Regions from separate parts of the Bacillus sp. PK6-16 genome, predicted to be linked through region 3. Evidence: riboswitches for the same ligand, from Rfam matches in the RefSeq annotation. Region 3 holds a riboswitch; each other region holds the start of a gene.
The links. Region 3 has a riboswitch for S-adenosylmethionine ahead of metI (cystathionine gamma-synthase/O-acetylhomoserine thiolyase). Riboswitches for the same ligand answer to the same signal wherever they lie in the genome.
Positions count from the first base shown of each region.

Region 1: it holds a riboswitch for S-adenosylmethionine, as region 3 does, so the genes downstream of both, M1D66_RS26175 (peptide ABC transporter substrate-binding protein) here and metI (cystathionine gamma-synthase/O-acetylhomoserine thiolyase) in region 3, are expected to answer to the same signal.
Region 2: it holds a riboswitch for S-adenosylmethionine, as region 3 does, so the genes downstream of both, M1D66_RS19715 (Na+/H+ antiporter NhaC family protein) here and metI (cystathionine gamma-synthase/O-acetylhomoserine thiolyase) in region 3, are expected to answer to the same signal.
Region 4: it holds a riboswitch for S-adenosylmethionine, as region 3 does, so the genes downstream of both, M1D66_RS00435 (bifunctional O-acetylhomoserine aminocarboxypropyltransferase/cysteine synthase) here and metI (cystathionine gamma-synthase/O-acetylhomoserine thiolyase) in region 3, are expected to answer to the same signal.

Region 1 is NZ_CP096511.1:5,105,360-5,113,049, reverse strand. It holds gene M1D66_RS26200 (YusW family protein) at 1-378, opposite strand, end outside; gene M1D66_RS26195 (helix-turn-helix transcriptional regulator) at 552-1,451, shown strand; gene M1D66_RS26190 (hypothetical protein) at 1,470-1,661, shown strand; gene M1D66_RS26185 (hypothetical protein) at 1,658-1,936, shown strand; gene M1D66_RS26180 (peptide ABC transporter substrate-binding protein) at 1,981-3,621, opposite strand; gene M1D66_RS26175 (peptide ABC transporter substrate-binding protein) at 4,028-5,668, opposite strand; SAM riboswitch class I at 5,801-5,905, opposite strand; gene M1D66_RS26170 (aldo/keto reductase) at 6,020-6,853, opposite strand; gene proC (pyrroline-5-carboxylate reductase) at 6,855-7,658, opposite strand.
Region 2 is NZ_CP096511.1:3,857,003-3,864,692, reverse strand. It holds gene M1D66_RS19740 (sodium-dependent transporter) at 1-348, shown strand, start outside; gene M1D66_RS19735 (hypothetical protein) at 376-534, opposite strand; gene M1D66_RS19730 (murein hydrolase activator EnvC family protein) at 636-1,901, opposite strand; gene gltP (glutamate/aspartate:proton symporter GltP) at 2,397-3,671, shown strand; gene M1D66_RS19720 (ribonuclease FAU-1 family protein) at 3,740-4,258, shown strand; SAM riboswitch class I at 4,379-4,484, shown strand; gene M1D66_RS19715 (Na+/H+ antiporter NhaC family protein) at 4,579-5,895, shown strand; gene M1D66_RS19710 (lmo0954 family membrane protein) at 6,077-6,433, shown strand; gene M1D66_RS19705 (PspA/IM30 family protein) at 6,481-7,143, shown strand; gene liaF (cell wall-active antibiotics response protein LiaF) at 7,250-7,690, shown strand, end outside.
Region 3 is NZ_CP096511.1:1,188,768-1,196,457, reverse strand. It holds gene metH (methionine synthase) at 1-628, opposite strand, end outside; gene M1D66_RS06155 (bifunctional homocysteine S-methyltransferase/methylenetetrahydrofolate reductase) at 628-2,460, opposite strand; SAM riboswitch class I at 2,531-2,640, opposite strand; SAM riboswitch class I at 2,844-2,954, shown strand; gene metI (cystathionine gamma-synthase/O-acetylhomoserine thiolyase) at 3,049-4,161, shown strand; gene metC (cystathionine beta-lyase) at 4,158-5,321, shown strand; gene M1D66_RS06140 (cysteine hydrolase family protein) at 5,489-6,001, shown strand; gene M1D66_RS06135 (ArsR/SmtB family transcription factor) at 6,435-6,725, shown strand; gene M1D66_RS06130 (class I SAM-dependent methyltransferase) at 6,869-7,690, opposite strand, start outside.
Region 4 is NZ_CP096511.1:89,400-97,089, reverse strand. It holds gene M1D66_RS00450 (YczE/YyaS/YitT family protein) at 1-518, shown strand, start outside; gene M1D66_RS00445 (homoserine dehydrogenase) at 549-1,844, opposite strand; gene metA (homoserine O-acetyltransferase MetA) at 1,986-2,891, opposite strand; gene M1D66_RS00435 (bifunctional O-acetylhomoserine aminocarboxypropyltransferase/cysteine synthase) at 2,875-4,173, opposite strand; SAM riboswitch class I at 4,266-4,370, opposite strand; gene M1D66_RS00430 (chloride channel protein) at 4,692-5,921, shown strand; gene M1D66_RS00425 (YjjG family noncanonical pyrimidine nucleotidase) at 5,965-6,660, opposite strand; gene M1D66_RS00420 (transcriptional regulator YeiL) at 6,768-7,439, shown strand; gene M1D66_RS00415 (FMN-dependent NADH-azoreductase) at 7,502-7,690, opposite strand, start outside.

The DNA.
Region 1 (7,690 bases), 1.4 Mb from region 3:
CACGTTCACTACTTGATCGATTACTTCTTGGTCAGGAGTATCTTTATCAAATTTTAATTCTTGTAGAAGTGGGCTTAATTTTGTGATAGCCTCGTCTCCTGTTAATTTTACATCTGCTTTATGATCTTCAATTTTTGCTTCCATTTTCTTGTCAGCTGCTACATTTTTATAGTCTGCTTCGTAGTCTTTCTTTGTATCTTGATAGTCTGCCTTTAAATCGAATTCATTGAAGTTTAGTTTTAAATCTGCAGGAGCCTCATTTTTTGCTTCTTCAGTCGTCTTTTTATTAGAAGTTGTGTCTTCTTTGGCAGGAGCTTTACATCCTGTTAATGCAGGTACTAGCATAAGAGCTAATAAAACTGATAGTAGAATTCTCATTATAAATTCCTCCTTATGTAAATTCGTTCTATACAAGTTTTTCCCAAAAACATGTAATTATGTATGTGTTGAAAATAAATTATTATCCTGCAGTCACGAGGGCTAATCCGCAATTTAAATCAAAAACGATTTGTATGTATATGGTAAATTGAAATTGTGAGGGAGGGGCTAAAATGCATGAAGAATATAAAGAGATAATAAAAAAATCAATTGAATATATAGAGAATCACTTACATGAGGAGCTTACAACAGAAAGAGTGGCATCTCACAGTGCAGTATCGATGTACCATTTTCATCGCATCTTTCAAAGATATGTTGGGATGAGTGTAACGGATTATATTCGAAAGAGAAGGTTAACTCATGCTGCGCAAGTTTTAGTGTCAACGGAGAAAGCTGTTATTGATATTGCACTGCAATACGGTTTTTCCTCACAAGAGGCATTTACGAGAGCTTTTAAAAGAATGTTTCAATTGCCACCAAAGAAATATCGAAAGTACTTTCAGTCATTTTATATAGAAAGAGAGGGTGTTTCAATGCAAAAAGGTATACCGAAAGGATGGATCTTAAGTGGGAGTCATCCTGCTGAATATGAGATGGGTTTAGATTATGAAGTTGTCCATCAAGGAAAAGTATCTGCATACATAAAAGCAAAAGAGAATGTTACGCACGGAGGATTTTCAACATTAATGCAAATGTTCAGAGCGGATAAATATGTAGGGAAGAGATTACGTTTTACAGCATTTGTTAAGAGTGAAAATGTAAGAGATTGGGCAGGATTGTGGATGCGAGTAGATGGAAAAGATACAGAACCGCTCGCTATGGATAATATGCAAAATCGCCCCATTAAAAATACGAATAACTGGCAATCGTACTCGGTTGTATTAGATATAAAAGAAGAAGCACTTGGTATTGCATTTGGTGTTTTATTATCAGGAGAAGGTTGTGTGTGGCTAGATAGTATTCGATTTGATGAAGTAGATGAAAAAATTCCTTCAACAGATTTGGCAGAGAACTTTTATGAAACACTTTTAGAAGAGCCGGTGAATCTGCAATTTGAAGAAGTAGAAAAATAAAAAACAAGGAGAAAAGATATGCTCAAATATGTAAAACTAATAAGTATTAGTTTAGTAATATCGTCTTGTATTATGGGAATTAATTATTTAGTTAGCTATCTTTGGTCAGGGCATATACCTTCTTTGACGTGGAGAACATATTTGATGTTTGTGTTTATATTTATGATGAGTTTTGGTTCAATGCAAAAAGAAGGAAAAGAGGATTATTGACAATAGTCTTTTTCGCCTTTCTTTCATTAACACAAATGGTTGTAACTGTGCCACATGAAATGCTTTCTAAAACATATCAAACAATCAGTGAATTATTTCCTGCAACATATGCAGCGAATGGCTATTATACAATAATATTTGGAGGAGTTAGTTTAGAGAGAAATATTATTTCATTATTAGTTATTGTATTGGTTACACAATCAGTAGCAGTGATGACTTTAGCTATAAAAGGAATGGTAAAGGGAAGAAGAAGCTCTGTAGTTAAAGAAATATAAAATAAAAAGGTATCCTCGGTGGGATACCTTTTTATTAGCACTTATTATTTTGTAACTTCTGTCCACTTGTAGTTAAACTCACCACCGAAGTCAGTTGTTACAAGTCCTTTAATGAAAGAGCGTTGTAAGTAAGAACGGCCTTGTTGGTATAAAGGAGCGACAGCGCCGTCTTGTAATAGAATTTTTTCAGCTTGCTTCATTGCTTCAAAGCGTGCTTTTTCATCGCCAGCTAAATCAGTTTTCACTTTATGAATTAGCTCATCGTACTCTTTGTTAGAGTATTTATCGAAGTTATAAGCACTATCTGTTGTAAATAAATCTAAGAATGTAATTGGATCAGCGAAGTCAGGGCCCCAGCCGTCAATACCAATTTCATAGTCACCACTTAATAGTAGTTTTAGCTGTTGTTTACGTGGTTGTGGTTTTAAATTCACTGTTAATCCATCTAGGTTCTTTTCTAATTCACCTTTTAAATATTCTCCAGTCTTTTTAGCTAAAGCATTGTCACTTGTTAATAGTTCGATTGTTACTTTGTCAGTACCAAGTTCTTGTTTTGCTTTTTTCCAGTTTTCTTTCGCTGTTTTCACATCATCCTTGACTAGATTTCCATTTTCTTTACGGAAGTCATTGCCTTCTGGACTCTTTGCAAATTTCGCAGGAACCATTCCTTCAGCTGGAACAGCGCCGTTATTTAAGATTGTTTCTACGTAAGCTTTTTTATTCATTGCGCCGTTAATAGCAAGGCGTGCATGTTGATTTTTTAATGTTTCATTTTTCTGATTTAATCGTAAGAATTGAATGCCGACTTCAGCGCGTTCTTTGAAGTTTGGATCGCTCTTATATTTATCAACAAACTCTGCAGTTAAAGCAACACGATCAATTTGTCCTGAATCATATAAGTTCACTTCTGTAGACTTATCTTTAACGACATTGAAGTTGATTTCTTCTAATTTTACAGTTTTAGCATCCCAATAGTTAGGATTTTTCTTCAATTGGAAGCTTTGTTCATGTTTCCAGTTATCTAATGTGAAAGCACCGTTATAAATTAAATGATTTGTTTCTAAACCATATTTATCGCCTTGAGACTTTAAGTACTCTTCATTAATTGGTAAGAATGTTGAGAATGTAGTTAAGCTTAAGAAGTAGGGAACAGGACGGTCTAGTTGTACTTCTAACGTTTTATCATCAACAGCTTTGACCCCTAGTTGATCAATTGGCAATTGTTTTTGGTTTATTTGTTTCGCATTCTTTATATCGAAGAATAAGAATGCGTATTCAGCTGCTGTATCAGGATTTACGGCACGTTGCCAAGCGAAGGCAAAGTCCTTTGCTGTAACAGGAGTACCGTTTGACCATTTTGAATCACGGAGATGGAATGTATATTTTGTTTTATCGGGACTAATGTCAACCGACTCAGCGACACCAGGAACCGGTTTATTATCTTCTCCCATTGCATATAGCCCTTCAAAAACATTACGCATTACGTTCATGGATTCCCCATCCGTTGCTTTTGCAACATCCATTGTTGGAATTTCTGAAGCGAATGATAAGTTAATTGCCTGTTTATCAGGTGCTTTATCGTTTGCTTTCGCTCCGCTTGCATTATCTTTATTTCCCCCGCAAGCAGTTAGTAATAGACTTGCCCCTAAAACAGATGCAACAACAGGTACAACTTTTTTCTTCATTGTTCGTTCCTCCCTAAATGTGTTGTTCGTAACGTCATAATGTCCGTGTCTTGAAGTAGCTATAGAAGGAGATAAAACCTATTATAAATATTTGTTTATAGGTAATCAGGTGTTCTATATGTATATACATGTTGAACTATAATCTATCGTTATATGTTTCAACGTAGTAGACATTATATTTTGATGGTTAAATATTTTGTTTCTTTGATTATTTAGAATATTAACACTGAAAAGAACTATATGTCAATAATAAAAATAGATTGTTAATTTCTTAGAATAATATATTAAAAAAGCAGATTCTCATGTGTGAGAGAACCTATTTTTAATATATTTTGCTAAAAAAACAATTGGTGTGGGCTAATAATAAGTGGGGATGAAGAACCCCCCCACTTATTAAAGTTTCACTTTATTTTTCAATTTTTGCCCACTTGAAGTTTAATTGACCTGCAAAGTCTACTTGCACAATTCCTTTCACATAAGAACGTTCTAAATAAGATTCGCCTTTTTGGTAAAGAGGAGCGATAACAGAGTCTTTAAATAATATTTTCTCGGATGCTAGTAATGCTTCCCAGCGAGCTTTTTCATCACCAGCTAAAGTTGTTTTCACTTTTGCTATTGTTTCATCGAATTCCTTATTAGAGTAATGATCTAAGTTATAAGGGTTATTCGTTGTAAATAGCTCAAGGAATGTAATTGGATCCGCAAAGTCAGGGCTCCAGCCATCAATTCCGATTTCGTAGTCACCTTTTAATAAAAGCGAAACTTGTTGCTTACGCGGCTGAGGTTTTATATTTACTGTTAATCCATCTAGATTCTTTTCTAGTTGTCCTTTTAAGAATTCACCAGTTTTCTTATCAAGGTCAGCATCACTCGTTAATAATTCTAATGTTATCTTTTCAGAACCAAGCTCTTGTTTAGCTTTTTTCCATAACTCTTGTGCAGATTTTGTATCAACTTTTGTTAAATCGCCGTTTGCAGTACGGAAGTCTTTTCCTTCAGGTCCTTTTGCAAAGTTTTTTGGAACGAGACCAAATGTTGGTGTAGAGCCATCATTTAATAACGTATTTACAAAGGATTTTCTATCAATTGTTTGATCAATTGCTTGGCGTGCAGAAACGTTTTGAAGTACTTTGTTTTGTTGATTCATACGTAAAAATTGTACGCCTACGTTTGGACGTTCTTTAAAGTTAGCATCCTTTTTATATTTATCGACGAAGTCAGATGTTAGTTTTATACGATCTAATTGTTTTGACTCGAATAAATTTACTTCTGTTGATTTTTCTTTTACGACATTAAAATTGATTTCTTCTAGTTTGACAGTATCTTTATCCCAATAGGTAGGGTTCTTCTTAAATTTAAAGCTTTGTTCGTGCTTCCAATCGCTTAGTGTAAAAGCTCCATTGTACAAGATTGTATTATCTTCTAAAGCGTACTTATCACCTTGTACTTTAAAGAATTCCTCATTAATTGGTAGAAATGTTGGGAACGCTGTTAAGCTAATAAAATAAGGAACAGGACGCTCTAATTCTACCTCAAACGTATGGTCATCAACTGCTTTTACACCAAGTTGGTCGGCTGGAAGTTCTTTGTTGTTAATTTTTGTTGCGTTTTTAATATCAAAGAATAAAAATGCATATTCAGAGGCTGTTGCTGGATCTACGGCACGTTGCCAAGCGAACACAAAATCTTTAGCTGTAACAGGAGTGCCGTTTGACCATTTTGAATCTCGCAAATGGAATGTGTATTTCGTTTTATCGCCACTTACTTCATGAGATTTTGCAACACCAGGAACAGGTTTGTTACCTTCACCAAGATTATACAAACCTTCAAATACGTTTCTCATTACTTGACCAGAATCAGTATCTGTAGCACGAGCCGTATCCATTGTTCGTATTTCAGTAGGTGAAGATAAGTTTAAAACCTGTTTACTAGGTGCCTCGTCTTTTGCATTTGCTCCGCTTGCTTCGTTTTTATAACTACCGCAACCAGTTAATAAAATACTTACTCCTACAACTGATGCAATACCGGGTACAAACTTCTTTTTCATTTGATTTTCCTCCTAAATAATTAAGTTTGGATGATGATGAGGGAAATGAAAAATAAAAAATCCCTCTTTTCATATTGAGAAAGAGGGATTTTTACGTACAAGTTATGCACCCGTATATAAACGAAGTCCCTCATTCTATCTTTCAAGCATAAAGCTTGCAGGAAGTGGCACAGTATTCAAAATGAACCTGTTGCCGAGGTTTCAAAGGGCCAGTCCCTCCACCTCTCTTGATACAATGAGTAAACGAATAAATTTTATTAATTTTTGTGTTTCTTTGATAATTCAAAATCTTACACCTTGAATAATGAAGTGTCAACTAAATGAAATATAGTTTAAATTTTCAGTTTTCTACTAGAAGTTAAAGTTATCTGGATCTGGACCAACGCGACGATCTTCATTTAAAGCTTGAATTGCTTTCATATCATCAGCACTTAATTCAAAGTCGAAGATGTTTGCATTTTCAATAATGCGATGTTCTTTAATTGATTTGGGAATTGTTACAACTTCGTTTTGTAAATCCCAACGTAAAATAATTTGCGCAGTTGATTTATTATATTTTGTCGCAATTTCTTGTAACGTTGGATTATCTAGTAGTTGTCCTTGCATTAATGGTGACCAAGCTTCAAGCTGGATATTATGTTCTTTACAGAATGCATGTAACTCTTCTTGTGCTAAACGTGGGTGATATTCCACTTGGTTGACCATTGGCTTAATTTCAGCAATTTCAAATACGTCTTGTAAGTGGTGAATGTGGAAATTACTCACACCGATAGCGCGAACACGGCCATCTTTATAAAGTGTTTCTAATGCTTTCCATGATTCAGTATATTTCCCTTTTACAGGCCAATGTACTAAATATAAATCTAAATATTCTAGACCTAATTTCTCTAATGTAGTTTCAAATGCTTGAAGTGTTGTTTCATATCCTTGATCGCTATTCCATACTTTTGAGGTAATAAATAATTCTTCACGTGAAACACCGGATTCACGAATCGCTTGCCCAACGCCTTCTTCATTTTGATAGATTGCTGCAGTATCGATGCTGCGGTAGCCATTTTTAATTGCTGCTTTTACAGAATCAATTACTTCTGAACCATCTTCTACTTTAAAAACACCTAAACCAAACCAAGGCATTTTTACACCGTTATGTAATGTTGTATAGTCTTTTAAACTTGTTAAAATCATATTATTTCCCCCTAGCTTTTTTGTTTGTTGCTTCTACTGCTTTTTGAATTGCCTCTGAAAAATTATATTCGTATAAAGTTTTGAGACCCTCAGCTGTGGAACCACCTGGCGTTGTTACTTGTTCGCGAAGGTTAGCTGGATTTTGCGTTTGTTCAAGCATAGAAGCAGAGCCAGAAATCATTTGAATGACAAGATGTTTTGCGGTTTCTTCATCAACTCCATAACTTTTTGTTGCTTCAATTAAGCTTTCAGCAAAGTAATAAAGGAAGGCTGGTGCACTTCCAGTAACTGCAGTAAGCTGATGAACTTCTTCCTCAGTACAAAGTTGCGAAGTACCAATACCTTTTAAAAGTAGTTGCAGGGTTTCTTGATGTATCTCGTTTACTGATTGTCCCATTGTATATAAGGAGATAGACTTGCCAATTTCAGCAGCTGTATTAGGCATAATCCAAGCAACAGGCGTGCCTTTTGGGAGTCTAGCTTCTAAATAAGATGGTCCAATGCCAGCTGCTACCGTTACGACTAGTTGATTTGATATTAACGGAGATAGCTCAGCTAATAACTCTTCATGAGCAGAAGGTGGCATTGCTAAAACAACCGTATCAACAGATGTAACATGCTGTTTCCAATCTGTTGTAGTAGACACATTATATCGACGTTGTAACTGTTTTAGCTTTTCTATGTTGCTTCGGTTAGAGACGATAATTTCTTCGATGTACTCTTTGCTTGTTTTAAGTAATCCGGAAAATATAGCTTCTGCCATACGACCGGCACCAATAAATAAAATTCGATGTTTAGTTAGCATATCCTTTATTCCTTTCTAGTAGAGATATGTTA
Region 2 (7,690 bases), 2.6 Mb from region 3:
AAGCGTCCGTCAGCATCATTATTAATTGGTATTCTTATTTTTGCAGTCGGTATTCCATCAGCGTTATCATTTGGGATTATGAGTGACGTGAAAATATTTGGGAAAACGTTCTTTGATTTAGTCGACTTTTCGGTAAGTAACGTATTGCTACCGTTAGGAGTACTAGCTATTTCATTATTTGTACCAAATAAAATGAGTAAAGAATTGTTGATGAAAGAATTAGAAGTGACGGAAACGAAAGGGAAAACGTTATTTAACATTTGGTTCTTCTTACTTCGTTATGTTATTCCGGTAACTGTAATAATTGTATTTTTAAATGCGATAGGTGTATTTAAAATGTTTGCATAAAAAAAGGCGGGGATTTCCCGTCTTTTTTTATGTTGATGAATGTAATAGACGATTATACGCTTTATAGGCTGTGGTGACTGCGAGGAATGAACCGATTAAAAATAAAACTGAGCCGCCAAATGTAAATATCCGGCCAATATACGTTTCTCTAGCTTCTTCTATTTTTTGTTGTAATTGCGTATTCATATGGATCACCTCGTAAACTATAGGCATTTAGTTATAGTCTATGTAGAATGCCTATATTGTGTGAAGTGTAAATGAAAAACCTCGGTAGGCACCGAGGTTTTTTATAATCCGATATAAGGAGATGGGTCAACTGCGTTTGTCTTGCCGACATTCCATTCTCCAAGATGAAGTTCGAAGTGTAAATGTTGTCCGTATGATTGGCCCGTATTCCCCATAAATCCAAGCTGATCGCCTTGTTTTACAGTTTGTCCATTCGATACAGAACGACTATTCATATGAGCATATACTGTCGTATATGTTTTTCCGTTTATACGGTGAGATAAATACACTACGTTTCCGTAACTAGATGATAATTCTGAGCGAATAACAACGCCATCTGCAGCAGCGATAATTGGAACCGTTCCCGAAGCAGCGATGTCAATTCCTTTATGGTTATCTAAAGAACGTACACCAAATCCGGAAGTTTTTGATCCAGCTGCTGGTTTGATAAAACCACCGATATTTGTATCATGTGGTGTTGGGGCCGCTTGAGCAGATTTAGTAGCTTGTTGTTTGCGAGCCTCTTCTGCCTGGCGGACTTCTTCCGCTTTACGAGCTTCTTCCGCCCGTTTTTCTTCTTCAATTGCTTTTTGAACAGCTTGACGTTGATTTTCTAAAATGCCCTTGGATTCTTCTAATCCTTCAATCTCTGAATCTACTTTTGCTACTTTCGTATGTAGATCGTTAATAAGAGTTTGTTGCTGTTGTTGATTATTTTGTAATTCTTGTTGTTTTTGTTCTAGTTTTTGTTCAGAGTCTTTCAGTTGTTGTTCTTTTTTCTCAACAGCCTCTTTTTCTGTCGTTACAGCATTTTGATCAGATGTTTGTTTTTTTACAATATCTGTATCGTTGTTTAATATTAAACTTACGGAGTACATATTATCAACAAGATCAGCAATGTTTGTAGAGTTTGTTAATACTTCTGTAATGATATTTGTACGCGGTTTTTCTTGCATAGATTGTAATCGTTGTTTAATAACTTCCTGACGTGTATCTATGTTTGTTTGTAATTGTTCTATATGTTTCTTTTTGTCAGTAATTACTTGTTGTGTTTTGCTAATTTCTTTTTTTGTATCGTTTAATTCAGTCTCATTTTTATTAATGGAAGTAGTTAATTCATCGATTTTCTTCTGTAATTCTTGAATTTCTTTTTCTATTTGTTCTTTCTCGACTGATTTATTTTGTAAGTCACTTTGTTTGCCTTCTAATTCAGATTGAATGTTAGATAATTTATCTTGATTCGTTTCAGCGTATACGGGTGAAAGTAACGGGGAAGCAAAAATCGTTCCTGCTGCTAAAACGCTAAACGCTGCAAATTTCTTTTTCATTGTTGTCTGACTCCTTTCCCTATGAATGTTATATATCATAAGAAGAAGGGTGTCTATCGTTGTAATCATAATGTAAAGAAAATTTTATAAAATTGCTAAGTTTTGTCGGAATTTATCATTTTTCAACTGTAATTGTCATAGTGCTTACATTTTATTCATATGTGTAACAAAGGTAAATTTTGGGATTTATCTGTGAAATGAAGGAGGAAAGTAATCGTTTTTATGAGGTGAAATATTACTTTGAAAGCTAATAAAACACTAGTAAGGAATCGTTCTCATGTTAGGTTTTCTAACATGGGTCTGCTTTTTGTCAAGAAAATTATTTGTGTTCGGGCAAAGTTATTTTGTTGTCAGATTTAAATTTTTGATTTATGATTTTTAACAGGGACAAAATGTAGTGAATTGTCGAATAATATGTAATACTCTTAATTTCTTAGTTTTATAGAGATAGAATGAGAGATAGAGTGACACATCGAAGAGGGGGTTACAACAAATATGAAAAGAATAGGACTTGCATGGCAAATATTAATAGGACTTGCGCTTGGTATTGCGGTTGGTGCGATTTTCTTTGATAATCCAGCTGTTGTGAAGTACTTACAACCAATTGGTGATATTTTCATCCGATTAATTAAAATGATCGTTGTACCGATTGTTGTAGCAAGTATTGTTGTTGGGGTTGCTGGTGTTGGCGATGTTAAAAAACTAGGTCGACTAGGCGGAAAAACAATTCTTTACTTTGAAATTATTACAACAATTGCAATTATTGTTGGTCTATTAATAGCGAATATTTTCCAACCAGGAAAAGGCGTAAATATGGAGCAGTTAACAAAGACAGATATTTCGAAATATACACATACGACAGAGCAAGTACAAAGTCATTCATTTGCAGATACATTTGTAAATATTGTTCCAACGAACATTATGAAGTCGTTAGCTGACGGAGATATGCTTGCTATTATCTTCTTCTCTGTACTATTTGGTTTAGGTGTAGCAGCGATTGGTGAAAGAGGAAGACCAGTTCTTCAATTTTTCCAAGGTGTAGCTGATGCAATGTTTTACGTAACAAACCAAGTTATGAAATTTGCACCATTTGGTGTGTTTGCACTAATTGGTGTTACAGTTTCTACATTTGGTCTTGCTTCATTAATTCCGTTAGGGAAATTACTAATTGTCGTATATGGAGCAATGATTTTCTTCGTCGTAGTTGTCTTAGGACTTACAGCGAAAATATTTGGAATTAACATTTTCCAATTCTTTAAGATTTTAAAAGACGAGCTGATCTTAGCGTATTCTACAGCAAGCTCAGAAACAGTTTTACCAAAAATCATGGAGAAAATGGAGAAATTCGGTTGCCCGAAAGCAATTACATCTTTCGTTATTCCGACAGGTTATTCATTTAACTTAGATGGATCAACTTTATATCAAGCAATTGCGGCTATTTTCTTAGCGCAAATGTACGGTATTGATTTATCTATTACACAACAAATTACATTGTTGCTTGTATTAATGGTTACATCAAAAGGTATCGCAGGTGTACCGGGCGTATCATTCGTTGTATTATTAGCGACACTTGGTACAGTAGGTATTCCACCTGAAGGCTTAGCGTTCATTGCTGGTATTGACCGTATTTTAGATATGGCTCGTACAGCAGTTAACGTTGTAGGAAACTCTTTAGCAGCTGTAGTTATGTCTAAGTGGGAAGGTCAATATGACGCTGAAAAAGGACAAGCTTATTTAAAAGAGATTTCTGAAAAGGGTCAAGCGGCTTAATTATAATATGAACAAGCTCTCACATAATATGTGGGAGCTTTTCTGTATATAGAAGAGGAGCAGACATAATGAAACGAAAATATGGTGACGGTTCTTCGTGGAAGAGACTAATAGAAAAGAGTTATACGGTTAAGCAAGTGGAAGAGGGAATGCTCGGAATACTGGATATAAAAAAGGTGAGAGAGCCTAGTTGTAAAGAATATGATGGTAAAGAAATTTGTATTGCAAGTGATGGGTATACGTGGGTTCAATATTTCATTAATGGAAAGAACTTTGCGATTACAGCTATGTTAGATGATAGGCACAATTTAGTGCAATATTATATTGATGTGACGAAAGAATATGAAATAGACGATCGTGGTTTACCGTATTTTGATGATTTATATTTAGATGTAGTATTATTACCCAGCGGTAAGGTGTATATATTAGATGAAGAAGAGCTAGAGGATGCTTATAAAAGTGGCGATGTCACGAAGGAAGAGTATGAGTTAGCTTGGTACACTACGAAATGGATATTAGCAGCAATAAAAAATAGTGAATTTTATTGGATTTCAATATTGGAAGAAGAAATCGAAAAGTTAAAATGATTGTTGTATTCGAATTTTTGTATAATTACCAAAAAAATCTATACAAAAAATAATTGACTTTTGTTTTGTAAGCGAGTAAAGTTAGGGAAGAAATTATTATTAAAAAATAAATATGAAACCTTCTTATAAAGAGAGGCGGAGGGACTGGCCCTACGATGCCTCGGCAGCGGACTCGATTTCAGAGTGCTGTGCCAAATCCAGCAAGCATGTGCTTGAAAGATGAGAAGAGCGTTTCTTATAGATGTATAAGACCTCTTCTCATCGGAAGAGGTCTTTTGTTATTCATTAGAAAAAGGTTGAAACTAGGGAGAGATGGTACTTTGAAAGAAACGAGAGGAAATGGTTTAGCTTTATTACCACTTGGGCTATTTTTGGCGCTATTTATTGGTTCTGGAATTATTACAGGTGATTTCTATAAATTGCCGATACTTGTAGCGATTTCAATTGCTGTAGGAGTCGCTTTAGTGATGAATCGTAAAGAAAGTTTTAATGTGAAAGTAGAGCGGTTCGCTAAAGGTGCAGGAAATCCGGATATCATGATTATGGTATTAATTTTTGTGCTTGCAGGTGCATTTTCTGAAACTGCTAAAGGAATGGGCGGAGTAGACTCAACTGTTAATTTAGCGTTAACTATTTTACCGCCAGGATTTATCGTAGCTGGAATCTTTGTTATTGGTGCATTTATTTCATTAGCGATGGGAACTTCAATGGGAACAATTGCAGCATTAGCGCCGATTGCTGTAGGTATTAGTGGTCAAACCGATATCTCAATTGCGCTTGCAATGGCTACTGTTGTTGGCGGAGCGATGTTTGGTGATAATTTATCATTTATTTCAGATACAACAATCGCAGCTGTTCGTTCACAAGGAACAGAAATGAAAGATAAGTTTAAAACGAACTTTTTAATTGTGTTACCAGCGGCTATTATTACAATTGTACTATTAGTAATAGTTACTTCAGGAAGTGACACGCAGATTAAAGCACATAGCTTTGATTGGATAAAGATTTTACCGTACGCAGGAGTACTTATTACAGCGCTACTTGGCTGGAATGTACTTATTGTATTAACTGGTGGAACTGTACTATCTGGTGTTATCGGCCTTATAGATGGAAGTTACACGTTAGAAAGTTTCTTTAAAAGTGTAACGACTGGAATGGGCGGTATGATGGAGTTAGTATTACTTGCTATATTAATTGGCGGTATGGTTGAATTAATCCAATATAATGGTGGTATTCAATATTTAATGAATGTATTAACACGTAATATTCGTTCGAAAAAAGGAGCGGAATTTGGTATTGCTGGTTTAGTGAGTATGACGAATATGTGTACAGCGAATAATACGATTTCAATTATCTTTACAGGCCCGCTTGCAAAAAATATTGCAGATCAATATGAAATAGACCCTCGTAAATCAGCGAGTGTATTAGATCTTTTCTCATGTTGTGTGCAAGGATTAATTCCGTACGGTGCCCAAATGTTAACGGCAGCAGGATTTGCAGCGTTATCTCCGGTTGAATTGTTGCCATATGCATTTTATCCAATCTTAGTTGGAATATGTGGGATTGCTTCTATTTTAATTGGGTTTCCAAGGTTTTCGAAAGTAGCTGAGAAAAAAGAGTATCATAAAACAGCTTAATTTAATATGAATGTTAGTAATTAAAAAACGTGCAGAGGATAGACTCTGCACGTTTTTTTGCGTAAAGGGCTGAATATGACTCGGTCTTAAGTCTGAGTTAAAAACGGTTCTTAAGCTCGTTATGGAAAGATGAAAAAATAGTTAAGATAAGAGTATCAAATCGAAGGGAGGCAAGCACAAGATGAAACAATTTCTAGCGTTTATCGCAGCCGGTATTTTGGCTTTAATTGCTCTTGGTAGTCTTGCTGGTATTGTAGGATTTGCAATCGGAGCAGGAGTTGTATATTGGAGCTATAAATCATTTGTGCGAGCTAAATCATTTTTTGGAAAGTTAGCTTGGGGGATTGTTGGTTTAATCGGTTTATCCATTGCACTTTCTCATTCGCCAGCATTAATCGGTATCGCTGCTTTAGTGGTTTTATACTACGGATACCGTGAGTGGAAAAAAGAAAAAGATGTAGTTGTTGAATCTGCTCCAGAAAGTTCTAAACCATATAGCAACTTTGAAGATGAGTGGAACAAATTAATGAAAAACTAAAACAATAAATCAAATTATAAAAAAAGTAGAAGAGAGGAAGATTTATAATGAAACAATCTTTATTCGGACGTGTACGCGATGCAATTTTAGCTGATTTTCATAACGTGTTAGATGAGAAGGAAAGAAAAAATCCAATTGCGATGTTAAACCAATATTTACGTGATAGTGAGCGTGAAATAACAAAAATTGAGAAGTTAATTGAGCGTCATAAAACATTAAAATCTAACTTTGCTCGTGAGCTTGAGCAAGCACGTTATTTCGTTAATAAAAGATCAAAGCAAGCTATCATTGCTCAAGAAGCAGGCGAATTGCAATTGCACGAACGTGCGTTAGAAGAGGTAGCTTATTATGAAGGTCAAGTAACTCGATTAGAAGAAATGTATGCAGGTGTTGTAGAGCAAATTGATGAGTTAGAGCGTCGTCTTTCTGAAATGAAAAATAAATTAAAAGAAATGCACGCAAAGCGTATGGAACTAATGGCACGTGAAAATATGGCACATGCAAATCGTCGTATGAATACTGCGATGCATAAAATGGATGAAAATCATCCGTTCTTACGATTTGAAGAAATTGAAGATCACATTCGTGACTTAGAAACTCGTATGAATGAAGAGCATGAGCGTGATACATTTGATATGAAAATTGCAAAACTTGAGCGTGAAATGAAAGAAAAGAATGATGTATCGTTAACGAAAGAGTTAACAAAATAATAGTAGTATATTATAAAACAAGCTTATGATATAGTGATAGGAGAAAAGGTGTTGGAAAGCAATGCCTTTTCTTCTATGTATATGTGACAAGAAGGGGGGAGCTGAAATGAAGAAACATTTTTCAAAGACACAATTAATGGGGATGCTCCTCATCATATTTGGATTCGGTCTTTTTCTTGATATGATACTTGGACATTTTGAACCAGGTGGTCTCATTTTTGCATTTATTATGCTTATGTTTGGAAGGCATTATCGTAAAAAGAATCGTTATGTACGGGGAAATGTATTTTTATTTGTTGGTGGTATCGTATTTTTATTTTTCTTATTTTCATCAGCAGCATTTGTTCTTGTCGTATTTGCTTGTTTAGCTTTAATTGGTTATCAATTGATTCAACAAGGGCATCAGCAAAAAGCAATGAAGGTTGAAATTAAAGAAAAAGGGATTATAGACGAAGAGAAGCAAATATATCGTACAGAAACATATTTGAAAAATATGTTTGTAGGCAATGTGCGAATGATGGATCATATTTATGAACTTGAGGATATT
Region 3 (7,690 bases):
CTGATAAATAAAAAGCTTCAATTGTTTGCCCAGCCAGAGTCGTTCCCATTGGCTCAATCGTTCCTGAAATCATAATAGGAACCGTTTTTTTCAGTTCTTCAAAAGCGGCTTGAATTCCAATATAAGCTGCTTTCACGTTACGCATATCTTGACTCGTCTCAACGAGTAATACATCAACTGCTCCTTTTAATAATCCTCGTGCCTGCCTTGTATAAGCCTCAATCAATTCTTCAAAAGTCACACCACCTGTAACACTAATTGCTTTCGTTGTTGGTCCCATCGCTCCCGCAACATATACTTCCTTCCCGCTTTCTTTAACAGCTTGCTTCGCCAAAAGTGCTGCCTTTTCATTTAGTTCTTCATCTAAATGAGACAGATCATAATCACTTAGTACAATATTCGTTGCCCCAAATGTATTTGTTTCAATAATATCCGCTCCAGCTTCAATGTAAGCTTTATGAATCTTTAAAATAACGTCTGGTCTTGTTTCCACTAAATATTCATTACAGCCCTCGTACTCTTCTCCTCCGAAATCTTCAGCAGTTAAATCCTCTTGCTGAATCATTGTCCCCATTGCACCATCTAATATTAAAATGCTATTTTTTAATTTTTCTTCTATACACTTCATCAATTAATACCTTCTTTCACTTCTTGCTTTTCTCTTACATATTTAACAAGATGTTCTGTAATTTCATACTTTAAAAATGGTGTAATAAGATAAATACCATTAAAATATTTCATCGCTGCGTCGACCAATTCTTGTGAAATGCGGATCCCTTCCTCAATTGCTGCCTCTTTCGTTTCATGTCCATCCATTCTCTCTCTTATTTCTTCAGGAAGAGTAATACCCGGCACCTCAAAATGAAGAAAATCTGCATTCCGCTTACTTACTAACGGCATAATTCCAATAAAAATAGGTTGTTCCAAATGCTTTGTCGCTTCATACACTTCTTCAATTAACTTGATATCGTAAATTGGCTGAGTTAAAAAATACTCCGCTCCAGCATCTATTTTTCGTTCCATTCGCTTAACCGCTGCTTTTAAGTGCCTCACGTGAGGATTAAATGCGCCGCCTACAGAAAACCTTGTCGCCGGTCCAATTGATTTCCCTAAAATTGAACGTCCATCGTTCATTTCTTTAATCATTTTAATAAGCTCAATAGAGGATAAATCATATACAGAAGTGGCACCGGGAAAATCACCAACGCGCGCTGGATCACCAGTTAAAGCTAACACTTCTTCCATCCCTAACGCCGATAAACCTAACAAATGAGATTGTAGTCCAATGACGTTATGATCTCTACACGTTAAATGCGTCAATACTGGGATATCATGCTTCGTTAATAACGCACCCATCGCCATATTAGAAACACGAGGCGATGCTAATGAATTATCTGCTAGAGTAATAGCATCTGCTCCCGCTCTTTTTAACGCTCTTGCTCCTTCAAAAAAACGCTGTGTATCTAACGTTTTCGGTGGATCTAATTCCACTACAACTGTCGTTTGTTTTTTCGCTTTCTCTGCTAGAGTGACGTGAGCCTTCGAACGTTTCTCATGCGTATGAACGACTTTCGGCCTTTGAATCGTGTCTTTTTCTATTACAGGGGTAATATTCGCAACAGCGCGCTTCATACTTTGAATATGTTCTGGAGTCGTACCACAACAACCACCCAATAACCGAATACCTTGCTCAATAAATCTCGGTGTCATCGCTTCAAAATAAGCTGGGCTTCCCTCATATACGTAACGTCCCTCCACATAATTCGGGAGGCCTGCATTTGGGTATGCTGATAAATAGCCATTTTGAGGAATCGATATCATTTTGAAAGCTTCCGTCATATGAAGCGGCCCTAGTTGACAATTCAATCCAACAACATTTGCACCGTAATCTATAAGTTGCTTTAATATTTCATTGACATCATTTCCATTTTGAGTCGTACCTGCTTCATGTAACGCTAATTGCGCAACAATTGGAATATTCGTTTGCTTACGCAATACTTTAACGGCATGAAGTAATTCAAATTCATCGTAAAAAGTTTCTAATAGTAATCCATCAACCTGTTCTTCTAGTAAAGCCCCTGCCTGTTCAAGTAACATAAACTCTCTTTCCATATCAGTCGTTGTAACAGCTCCGATATGTTTCATACCACCAATTGTTCCTAAAATTGCATTTTTATCTGTCACAGATGCTTTCGCCAGTTTTACTGCCGCTCTATTAATTTCTATAACTTGATTTTCTAAACCATACATACGTAATTTCGCTTCATTTGCTCCATACGTATTCGTTTGAATTACATCTGCTCCAGCAGCTACATATTGTTTATGAATCGATATAATTAAGTCTGGATCAGATACATTCAATTCTTCAAAGCTACTTTGCAAACCATGTGAATGCAATAACGTCCCAACCGCACCATCACCTATTACAATTCCGTTTGATAATAAATCTAGTAATTTCACGAATCTCCCTCATTTCTATCAATATAAAAACCCCCTCTTCACTTTGAAGAGGGGGACATAATCGTTCCTCCTCTTATTATGCAAAACATTCGTTTTGCAGGTATTAGCACCGTTTCAAACATTTCGTTTGAAGGTTGCCGGGTTTCACAGGGCCTTTCCCTCCACCGCTCTCAATAAGAGTTGTCTTTATTATTTTATTTATGTAGCTAAAAGGAAATGCGTTCCCCTTTTAACAATGTTTGTTAATTTTTTAATAAATTTAGCATGCACAAAAGTAAAAGTCAATGACACTTGCGGAAAAATAAAAATTATTTAAAATAAAGTTGCAATTCAGTTATATTTTATTGTAAAGTTAAAAACATAATAAAAATTTCATACGAACATTCTTATCTAGAGAGGTAGAGGGACTGGCCCTGTGACGCCTCAGCAACCATTAACATTTTGTTAATAAGGTGCTAATTCCAGCAAATTGTGAAAGATTTGACAGATGAGAAGAAGACTCTATTCAAACCGAAAGCCTTCTTCTTAGAAGGCTTTTTTTATTTTATATTCACTTAATGTTTCAATTTAAAAAGGAGGAATTTTCACATGTCAACAATCGAAACAAAACTAGCACAAATCGGAAATCGCAGTGAAACTACAACTGGAACGGTTAATCCACCAGTTTATTTCTCAACCGCTTATCGTCACGAAGGAATTGGTAAATCTACTGGCTTTGACTATTCACGAACTGGCAATCCAACTCGCGGTCTTTTAGAACAGGCGATTGCAGACTTAGAATGTGGCGAACAAGGTTATGCCTGTAGTTCAGGGATGGCGGCTGTTCTCCTCGTCCTTTCTCTATTCCGCTCTGGAGACGAACTTATTGTATCTGAAGATTTATACGGGGGAACGTATCGATTATTTTCTGAGCATGAAAAAAAGTGGAATGTTCGATGTAGATACGTAAATACACAGTCTATTAAACAAATTGAGCAAGCTATCACAACTGAAACGAAGGCTATTTTCATAGAAACTCCAACTAATCCATTAATGCAAGTTACTGATATTGCTGCTGTCGCAACTGTAGCGAAAAGGAACGGACTACTTCTTATTGTAGACAACACTTTCTACACACCTTATATACAGCAACCATTAACAGAAGGTGCTGACATTGTACTTCATAGCGCAACGAAATATTTAGGGGGACATAACGATGTACTAAGCGGGCTTGTCGTTGCAAAAGGAAAGGAACTTTGCGAGGAAATCGCTCATTATCATAATGCATCAGGTGCAGTTTTAAGCCCATTTGACTCATGGTTATTAATTCGCGGTATGAAAACGTTAGCGCTTCGCATGAGGCAACATGAAGAAAATGCGAAAGCAGTTGTTGCGTATTTAAATGATGAGGACGGGGTGACAGATGTATTTTATCCAGGAAGAGGTGGCATGATCTCATTCCGCCTTAAAGATGAAGCTTGGATTAATCCATTCTTACAATCTTTATCCTTAATTACATTTGCCGAAAGTCTTGGTGGTGTAGAAAGTTTAATGACTTATCCAGCAACGCAAACACATGCTGATATTCCTGAAGAAATTAGAACAGCAAACGGCGTATGCAATCGTCTTCTTCGATTCTCAGTTGGCATTGAAAATAGTAACGATTTAATTCAAGACTTAAAGCAAGCAATTAAACTCGTAAAAGAAGGTGTAAGAATATGAGCTATTCTATAGATACACTCTTACTACACAACCAATATAAACACGACTCGCAAACAGGCGCTGTGAACGTTCCTATTTATAATACATCAACTTTTCACCAGTTTGATGTAGATACGTTCGGAAAATATGACTATAGCAGGTCAGGAAATCCAACTCGTGAAGCTCTTGAAGATATCATTGCTTTATTAGAAGGCGGAACAAAAGGATTCGCCTTTGCATCAGGCATTGCAGCGATTTCCACTGCATTCCTCCTTCTTTCACAAGGTGATCACGTACTCATTTCAGAAGATGTGTACGGAGGCACTTACCGAGTGATAACTGAGGTACTCTCCCGTTACGGTGTTTCACATACATTTGTTGATATGACCAATTTAGAAGAAATAAAACAAAACATTAAACCAAATACAAAGCTCTTTTATGTAGAAACACCTTCTAACCCACTTTTAAAAGTGACAGATATTCGCGAGGTTTCTAAACTCGCAAAATCTATTGGCGCTCTTACTTTTGTTGATAATACATTTTTGACACCACTATTCCAAAAACCACTTGAACTTGGAGCTGATGTCGTTCTTCATAGTGCTACAAAATTTATTGCTGGTCATAGTGATGTTACTGCCGGATTAGCAGTAGTAAAAGATTCAGAACTCGCTCAAAAGCTTGGATTTTTACAAAATGCATTCGGTGCTATTTTAGGACCTCAAGATTGTTCTCTCGTACTTCGCGGTCTAAAAACATTGCATGTACGCCTCGAACATTCAGCTAAAAATGCCAATAAAATCGCACATTATTTACAAGAGCACTCTAAAGTAAAAAATGTCTATTATCCGGGATTACAAACTCATCTCGGATTTGATATTCAACAATCTCAAGCAACATCAGCTGGAGCGGTCTTATCGTTTACTTTGCAGTCAGAAGATGCACTCCGCAAATTTTTATCAAAAGTAAAATTACCTGTTTTTGCAGTTAGTTTAGGAGCTGTAGAGTCAATTCTTTCTTATCCAGCAAAAATGTCACATGCAGCACTGTCGCAAGAAGCTCGTGATAAAAGAGGAATCTCTAATTCATTACTTCGGTTATCAGTCGGTCTTGAAAATGTTAACGATTTAATATCCGATTTTGAAAATGCCCTTTCTTATGTAGAAGAACCTGTAAATGCATAGAGAAAAAGAAGATATGAGATTAGGTTTTCATATCTTCTTTTTATGCGGTTTAGTTATATTCATTTGAATTTCTTCTTTTCTTATAGTCCATAAAAAATAAAAGTATATCATCTATTTCTAAATAATGGATTAATTGATATATTAAGAAATAAAAAGGGGTGAAAATAATGGATACTTGTGCAGATATTTTAATCGTTATCGATTTACAAAATGGCGTATGTTATAGCGAGGAGCATTTATTTGATTTACAGAACTTACTAACAAAAGTAAATAAAAGAATTTCTTCATATAGAAAATTAAATAAACCAATCCTTTTTGTTCAACATTGTGATGATGATTTAGTACCCGAGAAAGAACTTTGGGCTATTCATACCGATCTAGATGTTCAAGAACAAGATTTTTTTGTAAGAAAAACACATGCAAATTCATTTTATAAAACAAACTTAAAAGAAATTTTAGATCAATTATCTGTAAATCGCATTGAATTTTGTGGCGCCCAAACAGAGTACTGTATGGATGCAACGATTAAGTTTGCCCACGGACTAGGATACGAAAACTTTATGGGACAGAAAACAACCTCTACGTTGAATAATCCTTTTATGTCCGCAAAAGAGACAATTGATTTTTATGAGAACATATGGAATCACAGATTTTTAACGTTGCTAAAAGATGAATTTTAGAATAAATGACTAATGACTTGATCATCCTAAGATTTATCAGCCTTAATCAAATATTTCATTATCACCATAAAGAAGCGAATGACATTCAGCTTCTTTTCTTTTAACCTGTTTTATATTCTATATATATCATTATAATTCCTTTGTCATATTATTTTAAAAATTTCGTATATTCATTTGAAAGAATAAGAAAATCATGATAAAATTGTGTTACAAATATATCTATATCTTTCAATTTTTAAAACGCATCGAAATTTTCACCCAAAAATGTCATTTTACAAAAACATGCTAATTTACCTATTTTATTTACATCCGGGTCTCTTTTCTTACAATTTCTTTACTTTAGGACTTTTTTTCTGCAACAACTATTTTCTTTTCTTTAAATTTTTGGTATGTATAGTATGGTATAATAGCTCACACGGAGGTGGAAAAGAACATGTTAGAAACCTTTCAAAAAGAATTAGAACTATATGAAAGTAATGCAGAATTATTAAAAGTGCTAGCTCATCCTGTTCGTTTATGTATCGTAAAAGGATTAATCGAGCGCGGTCCAAGCAACGTTTCTACAATGTATACTGGCTTAAACATGCCACAATCTACAATTTCACAGCATTTAGCAAAATTAAAAAGCGCTAAAATCGTTTCTAGTGAAAGAAAAGGATTGGAAATTTATTACAAAGTAGAGAATGAAACAATCATTCAACTCGTTCGTGTATTATTAGGTTAGGGACTAATAATCGCAGAAAAAGAACGTATTCTATATTTTTCATCTCATATCTTTAATATAAATATATATCATGAGAGGAAATATATAATACTACATAAGTCGTATTAAAAAACAAGACACAGTATATACTGTGTCTTGTTTTTTTATATTGTTACATACTGATCCAAATGTAAATGTTGCATATCTTTTGTATGTATAACAACATCAAACGAACTCCCTACTCCTCCATTTAAAATCATAGAACGAACTGCTCGATTTTGTTTTTGCGTTTCAGAAAAAGGATTCGTGTCTTGATGGCTCGTAAGCTGTTCTAATATCCCTGCAGCTAACAAGAACTCAGATTGTTTCTTATGCCATACTGCACTCATTCCTTGCATACTAAACATCTCCTTTAGCTCGTCCCAATGAACATGAGTAGTAAGATCCATTTCACCTGGATGCGCTAGTGGGTTACGCATTAGCTTATGCTGATAATATCCTCGCAAACTTCCTTCGCGGTGTGCTGGATGCATCCATTCTTCTTTTGTGTATCCGTAATCAACTGTAATACATATACCTTTTTGAAACCATTTCGAAATTTCTTTTATATACTCCTCCATAACAATTGGTACTTCAAAACGTTGCCCTTCAGCAATATGAATATTATATTTCAATAAATAGCGACCAATTCTTTTATTTAACGGCCTACATACTTCTGAAAGGTTTCCTTCCTCTGTATATGTAATACGTACTTCATACAATATACCATTTCTTTTCTCAATTACTTCAACAGGAAATGCATCAAACAACTCATTCGAAAAAAGAATTCCCTCGAAAGAATCTCCCATTTCACTATAGGAGGTATAGTACGATACATTAGAAAATGAGCCAAGTTGCTCCTGCTGTAATTTCCTATGAAAAGGGCTCACTTCAATCATTGAATAGTTTAAATTAATAAAGGTGTTTGGAGATAATTGCTTCCATTC
Region 4 (7,690 bases), 1.1 Mb from region 3:
ATTCCTTCTTTATTGCACTATATCAAAATTTTGGGATAAGTATTGGTTTTTGGATTTTCATGATTAACTTTGCCTTTACACTTATCGTACTCTTTTGGAATAAAAAACAAATTACAATCGGTACAATTGTAACGATGGTTCTTATTTCTCTTTTTGTTGATTGGATTGGTTCCATTACAACTATTATGGACGCTATCCGCTCTCTTCCAAAATATATAACACTTATTTGCGGAAATCTATTCGTTGGAGCTGGAATTGGTCTTTACGTCTCTACAAACCTTTGTGCAGCGCCTCAAGAAGCTTTCGTTTTAACGGTTGCCGAGAAGAAAAAATGGACGTTTAGAAGAACAGAGATTTCATTAGCCTTTTTATTTTTAACGTTAAGCTTTTTATTAGATGGACCTATCTATTTTGGAACAATCATCTTATCCTTTACAACAGGCTGGATTATCCAAGCATTTATTCAAGTTGGTACGCAGATTTTAAATAGAAAAGAGCCTATTAAGCAAGCTGCTTAATAGGCTCTTTCTGTTTTATGGTAAGAGATACTACTTAGCATCCCCTTCAATTCGATAGTTCGCTTTCAAACAATCTATTTCTTCATACCCTTGCAACGTATGTAGAATATAATCATAATCAGCAAGAGACGCACGATGCGTTACAATTACAATTTCAGCCTTTCCTTTCTCTTCAAGCGGCATTTGAATAATTTTCTCAAAGCTAACTCCGCGCTCAGAGAACAATGAAGTAATTTTTGCAAATACACCAATTTCGTCTTTTACATGCAGTCTTAAAAACTTTTTCACGACAATTTCGTCTGGCTCTTTTAATACTTTTTGATATTGTGGGACTACAGCACTATTTCCTGTTACCCCTAATCTAATATTTTGCATTACAGCAACTAAATCCGAAACAACAGCTGTAGCTGTCGGTAAACTTCCTGCGCCTGGTCCATAAAACATCGTTTCCCCAACTGCTTCACCGTACACATACACAGCGTTATATTCATTTTGTACTGCTGCAAGAGGATGTGTATTTGGAAGTAAAGTTGGTTCAACTGTAACCTCCAATTTTTCACCATCTCGTTTTGCAAGACCGATTAATTTAATTGTATAACCTAAGCTCTTACTGTATTCAATATCTTCCTCTGTAATAGAGGTAATACCTTTTACTTTCACATCTCCAAGCTCTACATTTGTAGAGAAACCGAGGGTAGCTAAAATCGTCATTTTTCTTGCTGCATCTAAACCTTCTACATCTGATGTTGGATCTGCTTCTGCAAATCCAAGTTGTTGGGCTTCTTTTAACACGTCGTTATATGCTCTCCCTTCGTCTGACATTTTCGTCAAAATAAAATTTGTTGTTCCATTTACAATTCCCATTACTTTCGTAATAAGATCTGAAGAAAGTCCTTCTACGATACTGCGTAAAATTGGAATTCCCCCTGCCACACTCGCCTCATAGAATAAATCAGCCTTATTATCTTTTGCTGTCGCTAATAATTCAGCTCCATGTAATGCCATTAAGTCTTTATTTGCAGTTACAACATGCTTTCCGCTTTTTAAAGCTTGTAAAATATATGATTTTGCATCATCAATGCCACCCATCACTTCAATAACAACATCAATATTTGGATTATCTAAAATTTCATTTGCATCTTGTGTTAATAGAGTAGAAGGTACCTCTACCTCTCTCTCTTTCTCAATGTTTTGCACTAATACTTTCGTTACCTTCACTGGACAACCTACTTGGTGTATGAGTCGTTCTTGATGATCCGTAATAATACGAACCACACCACTGCCAACTGTCCCAAGACCTAATAACCCAACTTGAATTTCTTTCATAGTACTGTCCACCCCTCAAAAATTGTGTTTAGATGAAATTATATGAGTAAAAAATCTGAAAAACAATGTATTTTGAACATTCGGAAAAATAAAGGTTAATCTTTACAAGGAAAACGTTGCCACGTGTTACACAATCTTTCTTTACAATATATAAGGGGTTTCTTGATACACGTAATAATTCAACCAATTAGAAAACAATAAATTACCATGACTCCTCCACCTAACAAGCGGCTTTTCATCTGGATTATTATGTTTAAAATAGTTTTTTGGCACATCAATATTTAATCCCTTGTCACGATCTCGTTCGTATTCTTGTTTTAACGTCTCACAACTATATTCGCTATGTCCAAGGGCAAACACTTGCCTTCCTTCTGGCCCAATAACAAGGTGAACACCTGCTTCTTCAGAGTTTGCTAACAATGTTAATTCTTTCACTCCTCTAATATCATTCTCTCGTACTTCTGTATGACGAGAATGCGGAGCAAAAAACAATTCATCAAATCCTTGTAATAATTTCACATGTTGCTCGCAAACTTCATGTTCAAATACACCGAACACTTTTTCCTTAAGGGGATACTTTGGAACACCATAATGATAGTACAAGCCAGCCTGTGCCCCCCAGCAAATATGGAGCGTAGATGTTACATTCGTTTTTGAATACTCCATAATATGTTTAAGCTCTTCCCAATAATCTACCTCTTCAAAAGCAAGGGTCTCCACTGGCGCTCCTGTAATAATGAGCCCATCAAACTTTTCATTTTCAATATCACGAAACGTTTTATAAAAGCTTGTTAAATGTTCTTGCGTTACATTACGCGATAGATGTGATTCCATATGAAGCAAATGAACATCTAATTGTAACGGTGTGTTTCCAATTAAGCGAAGTAATTGCGCCTCTGTATCTTGTTTCGTTGGCATTAAATTTAATATAGCAATTTTTAAAGCACGTATATCTTGTGTTTCTGCCCGCTCCTTCGTCATTACAAAAATATTTTCTTTTTGCAACACTTTGCGAGCCGGTAAATCTTTATCAATTATGATCGGCATGTGTTTTGCCTCCAACTAGAGCTGCTTCCAAATCTGCAATAATATCAGAAACATCTTCTATACCAACCGATAAACGAATTAAATCAGATGTAACACCCGCTAAACGCTGATCTTCAGCATTTAATTGTCTATGCGTCGTACTAGCAGGATGTATAACGCAAGTTCGTGCATCAGCTACGTGCGTTACAAGAGTTGCTAGTTTTACATTTGCGATAAATTCTTTTGCTGCTTCTAATCCGCCTTTAATACCGAAAGTTAAAACACCACTAGCACCTTTTTTCAAGTACTGTTGTGCTAATGAGTAATTTTCATTACTATCTAAGCCTGGATAATTCACCCATTCAATACGTTCATGATTAGCAAGCCACTTAGCAACTGCAAGAGCATTTTCACTATGACGTTCCATTCGTAAATGCAATGTTTCTAAGCCAATATTGCTAATATATGCATTGAATGGGCTCATACAATTTCCATAATCTCTTAATAGCTGAACACGTGCTTTCACAATATACGCTGCTGCACCAAAGTTTTGAACGTAACTTACACCGTGATAACTTGGATCTGGTTCAACAAGTTCAGGATACTTTCCATTTGTCCAATCAAAGTTTCCACCGTCAATTACAATACCGCCTAAGGAGCTCGCATGCCCATCGATATACTTCGTCGTAGAATGAACAATAATATTTGCCCCATGTTCAAACGCCTGGCATAAATAAGGAGTTGCTAATGTATTATCAACGATAAAAGGTACCTCTAATTCTTTAGCGGCAGCTGAAAATTCTTTAAAATTTAAAACATTCATCGCTGGATTTCCTAACGATTCTGCATAGATAAGTTTCGTCTTGTCATTAGCAAGCGCCGTAATTTCATCTGCCGTTAAATTTGGATTAAAGAACGTAACATCAATGCCAAACTTACGTAAACTCACCCCAAATAAATTAAACGTTCCCCCGTAAACAGTTGAAGAGCAAAGTAAATGGTCTCCACTACTACAAATATTTAAAACTGCGAGCATAATAGCTGCTTGCCCAGAAGCCGTTGCAACAGCTCCTACACCGCCTTCTAAATCTGATAACTTCTGCTCAAATGCTGCTAGAGTAGGGTTTCCAATACGTGTATAAATATATCCTTCTGCCTCTAAGTTAAATAGAGCTGCTAAATCATCCGAAGTATCGTATTTATACGTTGTGCTTTGATAAAGTGGTAAAACACGTGGTTCACCATTCTTTGGCGTATAGCCACCTTGCACACAAATTGTTCCTTTTCCCCATGATTCTCCCATCTCTCATTCTCCTTTCTTTTATACAAAATAAAAAACTGCCCCTTTCCTGAAAACAAGAAAGGAGCAGTTTGAAAACACGCTCTAAAGGCTCTTTCTTATCTCTCAGGATTACCACCTGCAGGATTTGGCACAATTCCGTTATACGGCTGTTGCCAAGGTTTCATCGGGCCTGTCCCTCCACCTTTTCTTGATAAGACTATGCAATTACCGTTGATTTTATAGCAATAATTTCCTAATGTCAAACAGTTTTTCTGAATGTTCTAAAATAAATGTTAACAGTTTCATATAAAGCAACAAAAGAAATATATTCTAGTCTATTTCAAAAAAGACCTTTAAAAACCTCAAATCAGTCTATAAAATTAAATAAGTAATTTAACCTATAAATTCAAATTCCCCAAAAGTTAGCCTATATGTTGAATAGGCCATCTTCTCAAAAAGATACTATATATATTCAATCCATTTTTCACTAGTATATTTCACTTTTTTCCCTACTAAGATTTACATAACGGAGGTATAACATGACAAATAAAAAAGATATGCATTACATACTTGCTCTATATGGCATTCTTCTAGGATCTATAGTAGGAGCTACAGTCTGGTTATTTTTAGTCACAATAAATATTGGAATCCACTTTATTTGGGGATACTTGCCTGAAGTTCTCTCTTTTCCCTCTTATTACACCCTTTGCGTAACAATAATTGGCGGGGTCCTCGTTGGTCTATCACAAAAACATTTCGGTACATACCCACGCCTTATGCCTGAAGTGATGGCTGAATATAAAAAAACTGGTCGAATCGAATATCGCTTTGTCCATCAGGCTACTTTAACAGCGATTATTGTTTTAATTTTCGGTGCTAGTCTTGGTCCAGAAGCCGCACTAGTTGGAATTATAGGCGGACTGTGCACATGGGTAGGGGATCGCTTTAAATTTGCCTTAAAGGGTATGAATGAGCTAACCGAGATCGGAATTGGCGCTACTTTAAGTGTCATTTTTAACGCACCATTATTCGGTTATTTAGCACCAAATGAAAATGAGGGGGAACAAATTGCTGCTTTTTCTAAAGGAAAAAAAGCGATTGTATACTTAGCTACTACTTTCGCAGGTTTTTCTGTTTATTTACTACTGAGTAAACTTGATAATCGTGGATCCTTTATTGTTGATTTCGGGGAAGGTGCACTTTCTTTCAATGAATGGATTGCATTTCTTCCACTTGCTAGTATCGGCGCTATAGTTGGTTTCTTTTATTTCAAGTTAGAATTCACATTAGAAAAGTTAATTCACCCTTTTAGAGAATACAAGCTGACACTCGGAATTATCGGTGGCATTTTATTAGGAATTGCAGGAACTTTTCTTCCGTACACATTATTTTCAGGGGAACATCAATTAAAAGAATTAGTTGTTGAATGGAGCCATTTATCTTTTTGGATACTACTTCTTTCAGGGATTTTAAAGTTGTGCATTACTGCCGTTTGTTTGAACACAGGGTGGCGAGGTGGACATATCTTCCCAATTATATTTTCTGGTTCAAGTATCGGATACGCTGTAGCATCTATTCTTCCTATAGATCCAGTAGCATCTGTTGCCATCGTAACGACAGCAATTTCAAGCTATGCGTTACGAAAGCCAATAGCTATAACATTACTATTACTTATGTTTTTCCCGCTTAATTTACTATTGCCCATGCTTGGTGCAGCTGCTATCGGGAATGCCTTTCCACTCCCAAAACATAACGAAAATAAAAATTAATAAAAATAGGCAGTGGGGACGAAAGCTCCACTGCCTATTTTTATTACACATGCTGCTTTAATAAAGCTTCTAACTCCTCAAAATTATGCACTTCATATGTCGGTATAATCCCACTATCATTTAATTTCCTTTCTGGATTAAACCAACAAGTATCAATTCCCGCTACATATCCACCTTTAATATCAGCGCTTAATGAATCCCCAATAATCAGCCCTTCTTCAGGTGCAAAGTTAGGAATCCGTTCAAAAACATAATCAAAATACTCTTTCATCGGTTTTTGAAAACCTGTATCTTCCGAAACAAAGACATCTTTAAATAATGAATGTAACCCTGCATTACGCAAACGTTTATCTTGCGTCTTAGAAACACCATTTGTCACTATATACAATTCATACTCCCCTTGAATTTGATTTATAAATTCAAACGCACCTTGCATGAGTTGATTTCCTTCTTCTAAGTAGTTACGATAATTATTTTCGAATAATATTCCATTTACTTCTTCTCCATACTCTTTAAACAACAGAGAGAATCGTGTATTTACAACTTCATTGCGTGATAGTTCACCTTTTTCAAAAGCATCCCAAAGACCTTTATTTATTTTTTTATAACGAGTCTCTATCTCGTCTGTTAAAGGGATTCCCTTCTCTTCAAAAAGTACCCGTAAAGCCACTTTTTCAGCCTTTTGGAAGTCTAGTAATGTATCATCTACATCAAATAACAATGTTTTATATTTTTTCATAAATTCATCACACTCTCTTTTCTACAAAAACAAATTTACATAAATCGTATCATTCCTTCTTGTAAAGATAATAGGAGATATCTCATACTATACATAGGGGTGAAAATATGAAAATCAGCAAAAATGAGGAAGAAATTTATCAATACATGCGAATCCATCAATTCCATACCCTATTTTCATTTCATGTCTTGCCATATGTAGAGCTGCATTCTTTTCAAACGAAAGAGATGATATGTAGCGAAGGAAATGCTCTTCCTTATCTCTATTACTTAATTTCTGGGAGAGCCAAAATATATATGAGTCATAAAAACGGGAAGGTTTCATTAATTAATTTTATTCAAGCACCATCTTTTATCGGAGAATTAGGATTAATAGGAGTAGAAAATATTACTAAGTCCGTTGAAGTACTAGAAGATTGTGTGTGTTTGGCACTTCCACTTAAAGATTGTCAGCAACTTTTATTACAAGATGCAACGTTTTTACAGCACTTATGTAAATTTATTGGAGAAAAGACAATTACTCGCACTGAAAATTACGCAAAAAACTATAGTTATCCTTTTGAAAATCGATTAGCTGCTTTTATTTTATTAACAGAGCAAAATAATTGTTATATAGAAAAGCATACCGAGGCCTCGGAATATTTAAATGTCAGCTACCGTCATCTTTTATATGTATTAAATCAGTTTTGCCAACAAAATTATTTAAGAAAAGAAGGCCGAACATATTATATACAAGATCGAAATACATTAGAAAAGCTTGCTGATGAACTAAAAATATAAAAAAGCAGCATTAACGTTTACATGTTAATGCTGCTTTTTTCGAGTGACGATTATAATTTTAATTAAAATTTACTTGCTACTTTAGCTGCTTCTTCAAGACCTGCAGCGATGATTTCTTCTGCTTTATCTGGGAATTGGTTATGCCCTTCAATAACTACTGTTTCCATGTTTGTTGCGCCGAAGAAGCCCATCATACTTGCTACATATTTAACAGCCATTTCTACCTCAGCTGCTGGACCTTCTGAATATAC